DNA from 3 places in the Shimazuella sp. NTD250 genome. Region 1 is predicted to be linked to each of the others. Evidence: riboswitches for the same ligand, from Rfam matches in the RefSeq annotation. Region 1 holds a riboswitch; each other region holds the start of a gene.
The links. A riboswitch is a leader RNA that binds a small molecule or an ion and turns the genes downstream of it on or off. The one in region 1 is predicted to bind S-adenosylmethionine.

Region 1 (4,705 bases):
CAAAAAGATTCCCCATGATCGTGTATGGGAGTTTCAATTTGTGGAGGAATTTGCAGAATGATTACTTCAAAAAGTTCGGATCGAAAGATAACATTTCTTCCATATTGCAGAGGGGGAGCTGGAGATGTGATGTAAGGGGAGATCTGCGGGTAAGTAATATTCCACCTGCGCATTTCTTGTTCTACTGCCGAGGGGCTTGGATGAGTGATAGGCAATAACCAATTGGGCAATTGAGCGGTCAAATCCATACTTGTTCCTCCTCATATTTCAGCCGAGAAATCCATATACGTTTAATGTATGTGGATGAGATGAAATCATGATTTGACCTCCAAGTGATGAGAAGACAATTTTACATAGCTGTTAACATTTTGTCCGATCTAGTGATAACTCTTTTATCTCGTACATATATTTCAGCATAAGGGCTTGAAAGATAGAAGGAGGGAGAACAGGTGGAGCAACTTCGCTTTAATATTTCAGAAAAGATTCGTCTGCATCCACAGCAAGCAGGGATAAGTTCGCTTCTGGAATTGGATTTATATCCCGATGTGGAGATCAAAGATGAAGGGCAGCATCTTAAAATTCACGGTTATCTTCGGCTGAATGGCACCTATGAAGGGGATATCGATGAAGAAGCAGATGTTTCTGATTATGATCCTTATGAAAGAGAGGGGGAAGAGATTGCCTATGTAATTCCTGTCGAAATTACTCTGCCTCGTGACCGTGCAGAACTAGCAACTGTCTGTGCAGAAGTAGAATCTTTTGATTACCAGATCTTATCACCATTTGAATTACAGATTGAAGCAGTTCTGATGATAGACGGGATATTGCCAGAAGCCGAGGAAGAAGAATTGATCACAGAGGTTTCTGAAGATCAGCAAGAAGAGATAGAAGAGAAAAAAGAGATCGAGTCCCCCACTTTTGCAGCTCAGCCTGCCAAACCAGAGCCAGAACAGGTAGAGGCAAAAAAAGAACAATCCAAACCCGAAGAAGTTGAACGCACCATACATCGGGAGACAAGAAAAATAGCAAAAGAACAAGTAGGCGAAGAACCACCATCACAAGAAGCCTTTCAACCTCAGCTTGTGATTGAAGAAGGACAACAAGAGGAAGAAATCAAGGAACCAAGTAATACAGAGGAAGAAGTTCGTGGCAGAGAATGGAGCAGGTGGTTGGTAGGAAATAGAGAAGAATCGTTTACTTCCTTAAAAATGGTTATTGTCCAAAAAGACGAGACGATCGATACATTAGCTGCCAAGTATGATGTTTCTTGTAATGCGATTATTAGAACGAATCAGTTCCCAACAGATCGTTTAGTGGAAGGTCAAATCGTAAAAATTCCGGTGAAGCGGAGCTAGGGAAGGAGGGCTTTCGATGTGGGAAGTGATTCATGCATTTGGATGGGACCCTTCTTCGGTGCAACATCGGGGTGGAGTATGGGAGGTTGCGGATGGAGACCAAAAATATGCGCTGAAAGAAAGTCATGCACCGAGAGAAAAACTGTATGTACTGCACCGCATGTTAGAACAAGTTCGCACAGCTGGATATCCTCATCTGCTTCCGTGGGTTCCTACAGAGGATGGAGAAATAGTCGTTTCTGCTTATGGAAGCCAGTGGTATGCCACTCCATGGCAAGAGCCTGCTGATGATCATGTATCGGCAACAGAGCTGGCATCATCCTTAGGGCGCTTTCATCGTTTAGCAGAACCTATAGCAGCACAGTTTCCCAAGTTGCACCAAGTCATCGATCCAGATCTAAAAGAGTCTTGGGAACAGCGAAAGACACAAGTATCCAGTTGGCAAGAGACGTTAGAAGAAGGAGAAGCAAAAATATCCGAACAATCTGCTCAGCTCTCCCAAAATGGATTTACGTTTGCTATCCAAGGAATCGATCGTTATCTTCAAGTGGAAAAAGGAATTGCCCCGAGATACACGATATGTCATGGTCGGGTTCATCCTTCTAATGTACTCACAAGTGAGGAAGGATTGTACTGGATCGATTTTGACCATGCTGCGCTAGATACACCCATAAAAGACCTTGCTACTTTAATACATCGATATCCAGAGGAATCTCCCGCAGAAATACTAGCAGCCTATGAACAAGAAAATAAACTATTGCCGAAAGAAAAAAGACTTCTAGCTGTCTTTCTCTCCTATCCCGAACGATTGGTTCGTGCGGTAGACAGACAAGAAGAATTAGTAGACGTTTCAAGTGAATATGCCCATATCCAAGAATGTCAAAAACTAATCAAAAAACTATGGCCGGCAAAGAAGAAGTCAAGGTCCAAACCAAAACGAAATCGATAATCCTAACGAGGGAAACCTCGTTTTTTTATGCCAAGAGGACGGGCTAGTATATATTCAAACATTATGGAAAACATAGGTAATGATTTGAAGTATCTAAAATCGGAGGATTATAGTATGGATAAAATGTGTATGAATATGATGATGATGGTCATGATGGAGGATATGATGGGAAAAATGAGAATGATGACCATGATGATGGACAAAATGAAAGAAATGAACATGATGCCAGAAATGGACATGGATATGATGATGAACAAAATGCAAGAGTCAGATGAAATGATGACAAAAATGATGAGTATGATGCGAACAATGAAAGAAAAATCGATGTAGTTATTTACAATTAAAATAATTACATATATAATCAACAACAAATCAACCAAAACGAAAAAAATCGAAGGATCTCTTATCAAGAGAGGTGGAGGGATTGGCCCTATGAAACCTCAGCAACCTCAGTCAACAGACTGTATGGTGCTAAATCCAACAGAGTAGAAACTCTGAAAGATAAGAGGAGGACCTTTCTAACCAGAAAACCTCTTCTTAAAGAGGTTTTTCATTTGTTAGGGAGGTAAAATCATGATTCAGTTAAAAGAAACTTGGATAAACGATTATTTAGACTTGTATTTATATGCAAAAGAAATCGGCGATCAAGAATGGCAAGCTGAAATTTTACAAAAACTGAATTTCACAGACAAAGATTTATTTCTCTATCATTTATGGGCACAATTCGATGCTATAAATACGCAGTTGTTGTTAAGTTATCAACAACTAAGAAGTGCATCGGATGCTTTTGAACAGGAACAACTATGGGAGAAAGTATGGAGTTTAAAAATGGAACGTATTACCTTGTCCCGAAAAATTCGTTCTTTTTGGTAATAGAGAAATATGGTTGTGAAACAGCTGAAGTCAAAAACAAGATGAAAATGAAATAGATAATACATACGAGGGAAACCTCGTTTTTTATGTGAAGATGTGGAGTGTTTGTTTCATTTTCTGACATTCGTACTTCCCTTTACTTAAAAAAGAATAGCCTCCTAATTACCTCAAACGACCAGTATGTTCCACATCTCACTCAATAGACGAAGATGTGGGATTTTTTACGTTTGAGTCTTTGAATATAACATTCCGTTGAGCAAGTTTGATAGGAAATTCCTAAATCATAGAAATGATGATTCTTTTTTACCCTTTGTCCACATAAATTGAAATAAAGGATAGTGGAAAAGGATGAAGAGACGTGAAAGCGCTATTGGTTACGCACAAAAAACGCTTATTCATTATATTTTCAATTGCACTGTTTGTACTGATCGCGTTGCTCGGTCGTCTTACTTTTGTGCAGTTGGTACAAGGGCCTTGGTTGACAGGGAAAGCGGAAAATCTTTGGGGCAGGGATATTCCCTTTGCGTCAAAGCGTGGACGCATCTTGGATCGCAATGGGGAATTGATTGCGTATAATATCAGTTCGCCTTCGGTGATGGTCGTACCAGCTCAGATCAAGGATAAAGATGGAACAGCTTATAAACTAGCAAAAATATTAGGTGTGCCAGAAGAAAAGATTTTGCCGTTTGTAAAGAAAAGACAGCTTATCGTTCGGATTAATCCCTATGGGAGAAAAATATCAGAAGCAAAGGCAGAAGAGATTCAGGGGTTACAATTACCAGGGGTAGTAGTTACAGAAGATAGCAAACGTTATTACCCTTATCAAAGTTTAGCTTCCCACATCCTTGGCTTTACTGGAATTGATAATCAAGGGTTAGCAGGATTGGAATTGGAGTACAACAAGCAATTACAAGGTACCCCGGGATATATTTCGTTTAGTGCCAATGCACGTGGAGAAAAGTTGCCAGGAGGGGTAGATCGCTTCACACCGCCAAAAGACGGGATGGATTTAAAGCTTACAATTGATCTAAATATTCAACAAATCATCGAACGAGAATTGGATCAAGCAATGGCGCAGTATCATCCAGAAAATGTGATCGCCATTGCGATGGACCCCAAAACAGGAGAAATACTGGGGATGAGCAGTCGCCCCACTTATCGGCCAGATCAATATAGAACAACAGACCCATTGATCTACAACCGCAATCTGCCAATATGGAAAACGTATGAGCCGGGTTCGACATTTAAAATTATTACCTTAGCAGCCGCTCTGCAAGAGAAGAAAGTAAACTTACACGAAGGATTTTTCGACCCCGGTTTTATTGCTGTAGGCGGGGCACGACTTCGCTGCTGGAAGTCTGGCGGACATGGCTCGCAAACCTTTTTGGAAGTCGTAGAAAATTCCTGTAATCCCGGATTTGTCACCTTAGGCCAACGGCTTGGAAAACAAAAACTGTTGTCCTATATCCATCAATTTGGGTTTGGGCAGAAAACAGGAATAGACCTTAATGGAGAAGCAAAAGGAATC
Region 2 (4,705 bases), on a different contig from region 1:
TCGATCATGTTCCAATAAGCTTTTACTTCATTTATTGTTGGTTGTTTGCGTTTAGACCAAGGGCGAAGGAATTTATATAAACTTTCTTTTTCTTTCTCATCCAATTTGTCAATTAGCTCATATAGTTCTTCGTTTGTAACGCCCATTCTCATCCCTCCTGTATCTAAATTGTACCTACATTGTATTCCCTTTTTTTCTTGTTGCAATAGGCCTGTTATTTCAACAGAATACAAAAACCGAGTATCTTTAAAGGATTCCCGGTTTTTGATTCATTCTATATAAGTGTCCTGATTTTTTTACACAGGGTCTAAAAAATGCTTTTTAGCGCCAAGTAGATAAGACCCCACATCGGAATACTGAGTAACACTGCATTCATAACTCCCAACCAGAAAAACTTACCTACCACTGTGTATTGCATCAAAGACACCTCCGTTTTGATCTGATGTCTTTATTATATTCAAAATGTGTGAGGTTTAAAGGATTTGGGGGGAAATGTAAATGAACTGTAATGTTGGGGTAATATCATATGTCATTATTACAATTTGGCTTATATTATTTCAGAATAATGTTTGATTTGAAATAAAAATGTTCACCGTGGTTACCATAGCGCAGGGGACAGATATTTTCTAGTATTGGTAATCCGAGTAATCTGTTGTTCTATTTTTATGTAGTTAAAAATGATTTAGCATTTACAAACATTTTGGTTGATCACTTGAAATCGGAATAGGTTTCTATGCTTATTCTTTATATTTCCATGTTGATTTTTATATTTTTATCCATTATAATAAAGTTAACTTGATATGTAGTTCTCTTATCCAGAGAGGTGGAGGGACAGGCCCTATGATACCTCGGCAACCATCCGTTAAGGAAAGGTGCCAATTCCTACAGAATTTTAGTTCTGGCAGATGAGAGAAGGCGATATGATAATATATCCCTTTTTGCATCTATGCGGAAAGGGATTTTTATTATTTTAGGAGGTGCTTTGAAATTGAGTTTCATCCAGTTGCAAAACGTCTCCAAACGATATGCTGAAGTAACAGCACTTGATCGTGTGTCTGTAGAAGTACAGACAGGAGAAATGCTTGGGATTATTGGTCATAGCGGAGCAGGTAAAAGTACTTTGCTGCGAATGATAAATGGATTAGAACAACCAACTGAAGGCGATGTTTTGCTAAAGGGGAAAAATATCGCGGATCTGAACAAGTTGGAATTACGTCAGCTTCGCAGTAAGATCGGAATGATTTTCCAGCATTTTAATTTGTTATCATCTCGAACAGTATTTCAAAATGTCGCGTTCCCAATGCAAATTGTGGGCAAGAAGAAGTCTGAAATCAAGGTTCGTGTAGAAGAATTGTTAGAACGTGTCGGACTTACAGACAAGAAAAATGCTTATCCCTCACAATTAAGTGGTGGGCAGAAGCAACGTGTGGGAATTGCTAGAGCACTCGCAAATCATCCAGAGATCGTACTTTGTGATGAGGCCACCTCTGCACTCGATCCTGCGACAACAGACTCCATCTTACAATTAATTCAAGAAATTAATCAGGAGACAGGTATTACGTTTGTGTTTATTACACACGAAATGTCTGTTGTTGAAAAAGTTTGCAGTCAAGTTGCAGTCCTTGAGGCTGGCCGCATTGTGGAAACAGGAAAAGTAGCGGATGTCTTCTCCAACCCTGAGCACACGGTAACCAAATCTTTTTTGGGTCTAACACCTAAGAAAGGGGGGAATCGAAATGTCTCCTAGTCTGGATTGGAACCTCATTATTCAAGGAACACAGGAAACATTGTGGATGGTTGCGATTTCTACTTTTTTTGCAGCATTGATCGGTGTACCTTTGGGTGTTTTATTAGTAGTTACAGATCGAGGTCAGTTTTGGGAACAAAGATGGTTACAAAAGGTTTTAGGCTTTATTGTAAATATTTTTCGTGCTGTACCCTTTATCGTCTTGATCTTATTTTTATTTCCAGTTACGAAATGGATTTTAGGTACATCACTTGGAACAACGGCAGCGACCATTCCGTTGATTGCTGGTGCGGCACCATTTTTTGCTCGAATGGTGGAGACTGCTATCCGGGAAATTGATCGTGGGGTAGTAGAAGCAGCAGAAGCAATGGGTGCAGGTCCTTTCACGATTATATTGCGTGTGTTCCTGCCAGAAGCAATGCCGGCGATCATCTCGAGTTTGACCGTTTCATGTGTTAGTTTAATCAGTTATTCTGCAATGGCTGGGATGGTTGGAGGAGGAGGTCTCGGTGACCTTGCACTTCGCTACGGATTTCAGATGTTTGATGAAAAAATGATGTTTGCTTGTGGAATACTACTTGTTGTAATGGTGCAATTGGTTCAATGGATTGGAGATTTTATTTCCCGTCGATTAGATAAACGAAACTTACAATCATAGAGGTGTATAGGAATGAAAAAGTGGCTATTATTGAGTTTTTCTCTTATTCTTGCAGTAATCGTGTCTGCTTGTGGAAACACAGATACTAGTAAAAGTACTGGATTACAAACATTGACAGTAGGAGCAACACAGGTTCCTCATGCGGAAATTTTAAATTATGTAAAACCAATTTTGAAAAAACAAGGTGTTGATCTTCAAGTAAAGGTCTTTCAAGATTATGTATTACCAAACCGTGCTGTAGAAGAAGGCCAAATTGATGCTAACTATTTTCAACACATTCCTTGGATGGAAACAACAAATAAAGAAAACGGATTTCATTTGGTAAAAGTAGTTGGTGTTCACATTGAACCAATGGGTGCTTACTCTCAAAAGATCAAAAATAAATCTGAAATAAAAAATGGAGCTACTATCGCTGTTCCTAATGCTACATCAGAAATCACCCGTTCTTTGCTATTACTCGATGCAAATGGTGTGATCAAGCTAGACAATCGAAATGGTGAAAAAACGGTTAAAAATATTGTTGCTAATCCAAAAAATGTTCAAATCAAGCCTCTTGAAGCAGCTATGTTACCAAGGGTTTTAGATCAAGTTGACCTTGCGATCATCAACACCAACTATGCACTTCAAGCAAAACTAAATCCTACAAAAGATGCAATTTTTATTGAGGATTCTAAGTCGCCATATGTGAATGTGCTTGCAACCAAGAAAGGGAAAGAGAATGACCCTCGTATTCAAAAGCTAGCGAAAGTGTTGAACTCTCCTGAAGTGAAAAAGTTTATAGAAGATAAATATAAAGGTGCAGTAGTACCTGCATTTTAAAACTATATTTCCCATTGGAGTAAATTCTACGGAATTTACTCTTTTTTAGTAAAGAAAAATATAAATATTTATATTATAATGAAAACGTCCTGTACAAAACTCACTTAGGAGTATTGTGACTCAACCCAAAATTTCAAAAAGACTAGTTGATCTGGCTGTTGAAATCAGCCGTCAGATGTACGCTCATCCATGCCCTTCTTTTCAAGAGGCAAGGTGGACGCTTCCTTACTTGGAAGACAAGCTTCGAGAGCATGGTGTGGATTACGAGCAAATCCCTGTGGAGCAGGACAGGACGTACGGCCTGCGCGTAAAGATTGTCGGACAGAAAAATGGTGGTAACGGACCGGTTATCTTGCTTCGGGGAGACATGGATGCTCTATCGGGCCAACCGAATCTGGATTCAGGGGTACACGAACAGTTCAACGATGCATTCCATGGTTGTGGGCATCATGTCCATACTGCTCAAGTATTTGCCATCATGCTCTGGTTTCATGAAAACAAAGATAAATTCAATGGAACCCTCATCGTGATGTTCCAGCCTGCAGAAGAAACACCACCAGGTGGTTGTAAGGACATGCTGAAATTCATGACCGAACAACTTGGTGATGTCTATGATGCAGCAGTGATGTATCACGTCACACCAGATTTCCTCGCCGGTCAGTTTGGCTTGCGCAAGGGTGCCATAACCGCCAGTTATGACACATTCTCTATTCGTGTCATTGGAAAGGGCGGGCACTCTGGTCATCCGGATAAGGCAAAAAATCCACTTCCGATTGCGGCAAGGTTGCTTGTCCTTTTGGACGAAGTTTTGCATGATGGGCTTGAGGAGCATTGGTCTCTTAAACACCCAGAGCTTTATGACTGGGCACATTCACTTGGACTGACGGCCTCTTCTTCTTGCTCGGAGCTCACCAAGGTTCTGTGTGGGGAAGTAGATCCGCTGAATCCGAATAACGATAGTGCTGTCAATGTGATCTCTGGCGAAGCAATCCTCAATGGAAGCATTCGCTGTCATAATCCAGCGATTCGTCAGCTCATCAAGCAGATGCTCAGGGAATTTTCTGAGAAGTTTATCTCCTGCTATCCTGATTATCAGGTGGAGGTAAACATAGTAGATGGCTACCCTGCTGTCATCTGTGATGCCACGCTCGTGGATGAGTTTTCCGCAATCGTGGCAAGTCACTTCGGCGAGCATGTCCTGAATGAAGCTCCAAGGTCAAATGGGGGAGAAGATTTTGGATATGCGACACTATATTGCCCTACGCTGATCGTTAGGGAAGGCGTTGCATTCCCGGATCGGGAAAACAGCAGCCTTCACAGTCGAGATTTCCGGGTAAACGAAGAAGCAATCCAGGGAGCAATTAAAGCAATGGTTCTCTTCTTGCTCTACAAGCTGAACAAGTAAACCTGTACGAAAATAAAATAGATAATAGAATATAAAAATGAAAGCGTCCCTAAGACTCCTTGTTTTGGGGACGCAG
Region 3 (4,705 bases), on a different contig from region 1:
TTGTCAATAAAAAGTCTTTTTTAAACAAAAAGTTTTTGACAGTTATTCGGCTAAATTGTAGCATAAGATAATTAGATACAAACTAGGAAGTGGAAAAATTGCAAACATTTCAATATGCTGATCGACTACAGTCATTACCCAAACAATTTTTTGCCAAATTGGTAGCTGATGTTAATCGATATGTGCAAGCAGGAAAAGATGTCATCAATCTCGGTCAAGGAAATCCTGATCTCCCTACTCCTGATCATATTATTCATTCCTTACAATTAGCAGCTGAAAATCCACAATTTCACAAGTATTCTCCGTTCCGTGGATTTACTTTTCTCAAAGAAGCAATTACTGCCTACTATCAACGAGAATATCATGTATCACTCGATCCAGAAACAGAAGTAGCCATTCTTTTTGGCGGAAAAGTAGGATTAGTAGAAATCGCACAATGTTTTTTAAATCCAGGAGATGTCGCATTGGTACCTGATCCCGGGTATCCTGATTATTGGTCAGGAATTGCCATGTCAGGAGCCCATATGGAAATGATGCCACTTTTAGCAGATAATCAATTTCTCCCTGACTTTCATCAAATATCTCAAGATATTTTAGAACAAGCAAGACTAATGTTTTTAAATTATCCTAACAATCCAACTGCTGCAATTGCAACACCAGAGTTTTTTGTCGAAACCGTAAAACTTGCAACGCAAAACAGTATTTGTGTGGTTCACGATTTTGCATATGGAGCAATTGGTTTTGATGGACAAAAACCACTAAGTTTCTTACAAACTCCAGGTGCAAAAGAAATTGGAATTGAGATCTATACGTTGAGTAAGACCTATAATATGGCAGGTTGGCGGGTTGGATTCGCACTTGGAAATAGATCTGTCATTCAAGCGATTGAACTGCTGCAAGATCATTTTTATGTCAGTTTGTTTGGGGCTATTCAGCAGTCAGCAGTTACTGCTCTTTTAGAATCCCAAGACTGTGTGAAAGAATTGGTTCAAACGTATGAAAATCGCAGAAATACCTTTATTTCCGGTCTAACACAAATAGGATGGAATGTCCCTCAGCCAAAAGGTTCTTTCTTTTGCTGGCTTCCAGTACCTTCTGGGTATACATCCACTACTTTTGCGGCAAAACTTTTAGATCAGGCACATATTGCCGTCGCCCCAGGCATAGGGTTTGGAAAAGCGGGAGAAGGCTATGTTCGAGTAGGTTTGCTCACAGATGAAAAACGATTGGAAGAAGCAGTTTACCGATTGGATCAGTTGGCATTATTTCATTGACAAAAAAATCATATTCATTCATAATCGTACTAACTGTTGCATATAAAATGAAACATTCTCTTATCAAGAGCAGGCGGAGGGACAAGCCCTATGAAGCCCGGCAACCGATTTACCCAATAGGTAGAAACGGTGCTAATTCTTACAGTTTTCAAACTGAAAGATAAGAGGAAGTGGCGTAAACTATTCCCCCTTCCTCTTGGAAGAGGGTTTTTCACTTTTTTTGATAAAGGAGGGATAAGGTATGGGTGCGGCAACTGCAACTTATTTAGTACCAAACAAGGGAAATATACTAGAAAAAGCAGAACAAATCGCCCTTGGACTAACTGTCGGTTCATGGACAAACTTACCTGAGGTAGATCAAACACAACTGGCGAAACACAAAGGAGAAGTCATTTCTGTAAATGAAATCTCTGACGATCAAAGTCTGATCACTATTTCTTATCCAGCGGTCAACTTTTCCGCTGATATTCCTGCCATCCTCACAACTGTATTTGGGAAATTATCCCTTGATGGAAAAGTAAAGCTAGTAGATCTCGATTTCACACCAGAATTAGAAGGGCGTTTTCCTGGACCTACCTTTGGAAACCTAGGTGTTCGCAATCTACTAGAAGTTTCGGATCGACCATTGTTGATGAGTATTTTTAAAGGCATTCTCGGCAGAGACCTAACTTTCTTCAAACAGCAACTACGAGCACAGGCACTTGGCGGTGTTGATATCGTAAAAGACGATGAGATCTTATTCGACAACCCAGCTACACCTTTTGAGCAACGAATCGATGCTGCCAAAAAAATACTTCAAGAAACCGAACACGAAACAGGAGAAACGACATTATATGCTGTAAATCTTACTGGTCGTTCTACTGAACTATTGGAAAAAGCAAAAAGAGCAGTCCAGCTAGGAGCCACCGCATTGTTGTTCAATGTGTTTACATATGGCTTGGACACGTTGCAAGCGTTAGCAGAAGACAAAGATATCTGTATCCCTATTTTGGCACATCCCGCGTTTGGTGGTGCAGTGACTGCATCTGCTCACTATGGAGTAAGCGCACCATTGTGGTATGGGAAATTATTGCGCGCAGCAGGCGCTGATTTGGTCCTATTTCCGTCACCTTATGGAAGTGTAGCACTCGAAAAAGACGCAGCTTTAGGGATAGCACGAGAACTGACTTCCCCACATGAAACATGGAAAAGAGCACTGCCTGTACCATCTGCTGGAATCCATCCAGCGCTTGTTCCAAAGCTGATCGAGGATTTTGGGGTGAATACTGTGATCAATGCCGGCGGCGGCGTACATGGACATCCAGACGGTGCATCTGCTGGTGGAAAAGCATTTCGGCAAGCTATCCAAGCTGTTCAAAAAGGCATTCCGCTAAAAGAAGCAGCCCAAACACACCATGAACTTGCAGCAGCACTTCAACTATGGGGTGATACAGGAAAATGAGCAAACAACCGATTATCTTTTGTGATTTTGATGGAACAATCACTCAATCTGATAACATCGTATCCATTATGAAACACTTTGCCCCTCCACAATGGGAAACACTCAAAGACAAAGTGTTAAGCCAAAGCCTATCTGTCAAAGAAGGTGTAGGCAAAATGTTTTCCTTGTTACCAAGTACGCTCAAAGAAGAAATCATCCAGTATGTAAAAGAAATTGGTATTATTCGAGCTGGATTTGCTGAATTTGTTGCCTTCACAAAAAAACAGAATATCCCTCTTTATATCGTTTCTGGCGGCATTGATTTTTTTGTATATCCGATCTTAGATCGCTATATAGATCGAGATCTCATTTACTGTAATGCAAGTGATTTTTCGAAGGAAACAATTGAAATTATTTGGCCACATGTCTGTGATACCCATTGTTCCAATGATTGTGGATGTTGCAAACCTTCCATTCTACGCCAATTTGACGGCACGAAATACGAGAAAATCGTCATCGGGGATTCAATCACAGACTTACAAGCTGCCAAACTTGCTGATCGTGTCTATGCAAGAGATTTCTTAAGCAAAAAATGTGAAGAATTACAAATACCTTATACTCCATTTGAGCAATTCACAGAAATTATCCAAGATTTAAAAGGGGTTAAGTCAGTATGAGTCTCTTACTAACACGCCTTGAAGAAATCTCATCGATCAAGCAAGAATTGGCTGAAAGAAACTGGTTTCCCGGCACCAGTGGCAACCTATCGATTAAGGTAACTACTAACCCTACTACCTTTTTGGTCACTGCAAGCGGTAAAGATAAAACAAAGCGTACACCTGATGATTTTATATTGGTCGATGAACAAGGAAATCCAGTAGAAGAAACGAATACAAAAGTCTCTGCTGAAACAGCATTACATGTAGAGGTATATAAACGCACGAGTGCTGGATGTTGCTTACATGTCCATACTGTCGACAATAATATTATCTCTGAAATCTACGGTGACCAAGGACAAGTTGTGATCCGCAATCAAGAGCTGATTAAAGCATTTGGTATTTGGGAACAAGATGCCCAAATTGTAGTACCCATTATCGAAAACCTTGCTGATCTTAAAGCACTAGCTGCTTTGTTTGGCAATGCTATCCGACCTCCAGTTCCCGGCGTACTGATTCGAAATCATGGTATTACGGCTTGGGGCAAAAATGGATTTGAAGCAAAAAAGCATTTAGAGGCCTTCGAGTTCCTCTTCTCCTATCAAGTAAAATTACAAATGATAGTTTCATCTAAAATCCAATACATTTAGGAGTGTGTTAACATGGCACAGTTATGTTTTCATGACAACGAAGAACGTGTTTCCAATCAACAAGCAGTGAGTAAGTATTTGGAAAGCCAAGGCGTCATCTATGAACATTGGAACATTACAAAGCTTCCTAACCACCTTCAAGAAAAATATGATCTATCAGACAGCGAAAAAGCAGAGATTATCCAAACTTTTCGAGTAGAAATCGATGATTTATCTGCACGTCGTGGTTATGCGACAGAAGATGTTATCTCTTTATCTCCAAATACTCCAAATCTAGATGAGTTGCTGAACAACTTCCTTAAAGAACACCATCATACTGATGATGAAGTTCGTTTTATTGTGAGTGGTCATGGTATTTTTGCAATCGAAGGACCGAACGGACGATTCGTCGATGTAGAGTTAGAACCTGGAGACCTCATTTCCGTACCGGAAAACTACCGCCATTACTTTACTTTAATGGAGGACAAACAAGTAGTAGCTGTTCGGATTTTTAAAGGAAAAGAAGGCTGGGTTCCCATTTATGAAAAACAGAACTGAGTATTTCACTCAGTTCTGTTTTTCATAATACATCTCTTTTTGGTACTACTAGATAAGAGAATCTTGCAAATAGAGATAACGACACGTTCACTGGTACTACCTTAAATAGAACAATTCGACTACAAACAATTTTATCTACACCAATAATATCCATCTTGACACTCCATA

Region 2: it holds a riboswitch for S-adenosylmethionine, as region 1 does, so the genes downstream of both, AC5WOF_RS12430 (methionine ABC transporter ATP-binding protein) here and AC5WOF_RS06720 (hypothetical protein) in region 1, are expected to answer to the same signal.
Region 3: it holds a riboswitch for S-adenosylmethionine, as region 1 does, so the genes downstream of both, AC5WOF_RS08155 (2,3-diketo-5-methylthiopentyl-1-phosphate enolase) here and AC5WOF_RS06720 (hypothetical protein) in region 1, are expected to answer to the same signal.

The regions. Positions count from the first base shown of each region.
Region 1 is NZ_JCAJZS010000002.1:366,196-370,900, reverse strand. Features, by position in the region: gene AC5WOF_RS06740 (cysteine dioxygenase) at 1-248, opposite strand, end outside; gene AC5WOF_RS06735 (LysM peptidoglycan-binding domain-containing protein) at 450-1,355, shown strand; gene AC5WOF_RS06730 (phosphotransferase) at 1,372-2,304, shown strand; gene AC5WOF_RS06725 (hypothetical protein) at 2,419-2,634, shown strand; SAM riboswitch class I at 2,705-2,812, shown strand; gene AC5WOF_RS06720 (hypothetical protein) at 2,878-3,177, shown strand; gene AC5WOF_RS06715 (stage V sporulation protein D) at 3,536-4,705, shown strand, end outside.
Region 2 is NZ_JCAJZS010000004.1:302,548-307,252, forward strand. Features, by position in the region: gene AC5WOF_RS12425 (hypothetical protein) at 1-146, opposite strand, end outside; SAM riboswitch class I at 809-912, shown strand; partial or broken gene AC5WOF_RS12430 (methionine ABC transporter ATP-binding protein) at 947-1,705, shown strand; gene AC5WOF_RS12435 (methionine ABC transporter permease) at 1,737-2,405, shown strand; gene AC5WOF_RS12440 (MetQ/NlpA family ABC transporter substrate-binding protein) at 2,418-3,224, shown strand; gene AC5WOF_RS12445 (M20 metallopeptidase family protein) at 3,340-4,629, shown strand.
Region 3 is NZ_JCAJZS010000003.1:21,188-25,892, reverse strand. Features, by position in the region: gene AC5WOF_RS08160 (pyridoxal phosphate-dependent aminotransferase) at 99-1,274, shown strand; SAM riboswitch class I at 1,332-1,441, shown strand; gene AC5WOF_RS08155 (2,3-diketo-5-methylthiopentyl-1-phosphate enolase) at 1,516-2,715, shown strand; gene AC5WOF_RS08150 (2-hydroxy-3-keto-5-methylthiopentenyl-1-phosphate phosphatase) at 2,712-3,371, shown strand; gene AC5WOF_RS08145 (methylthioribulose 1-phosphate dehydratase) at 3,368-4,000, shown strand; gene AC5WOF_RS08140 (1,2-dihydroxy-3-keto-5-methylthiopentene dioxygenase) at 4,013-4,537, shown strand.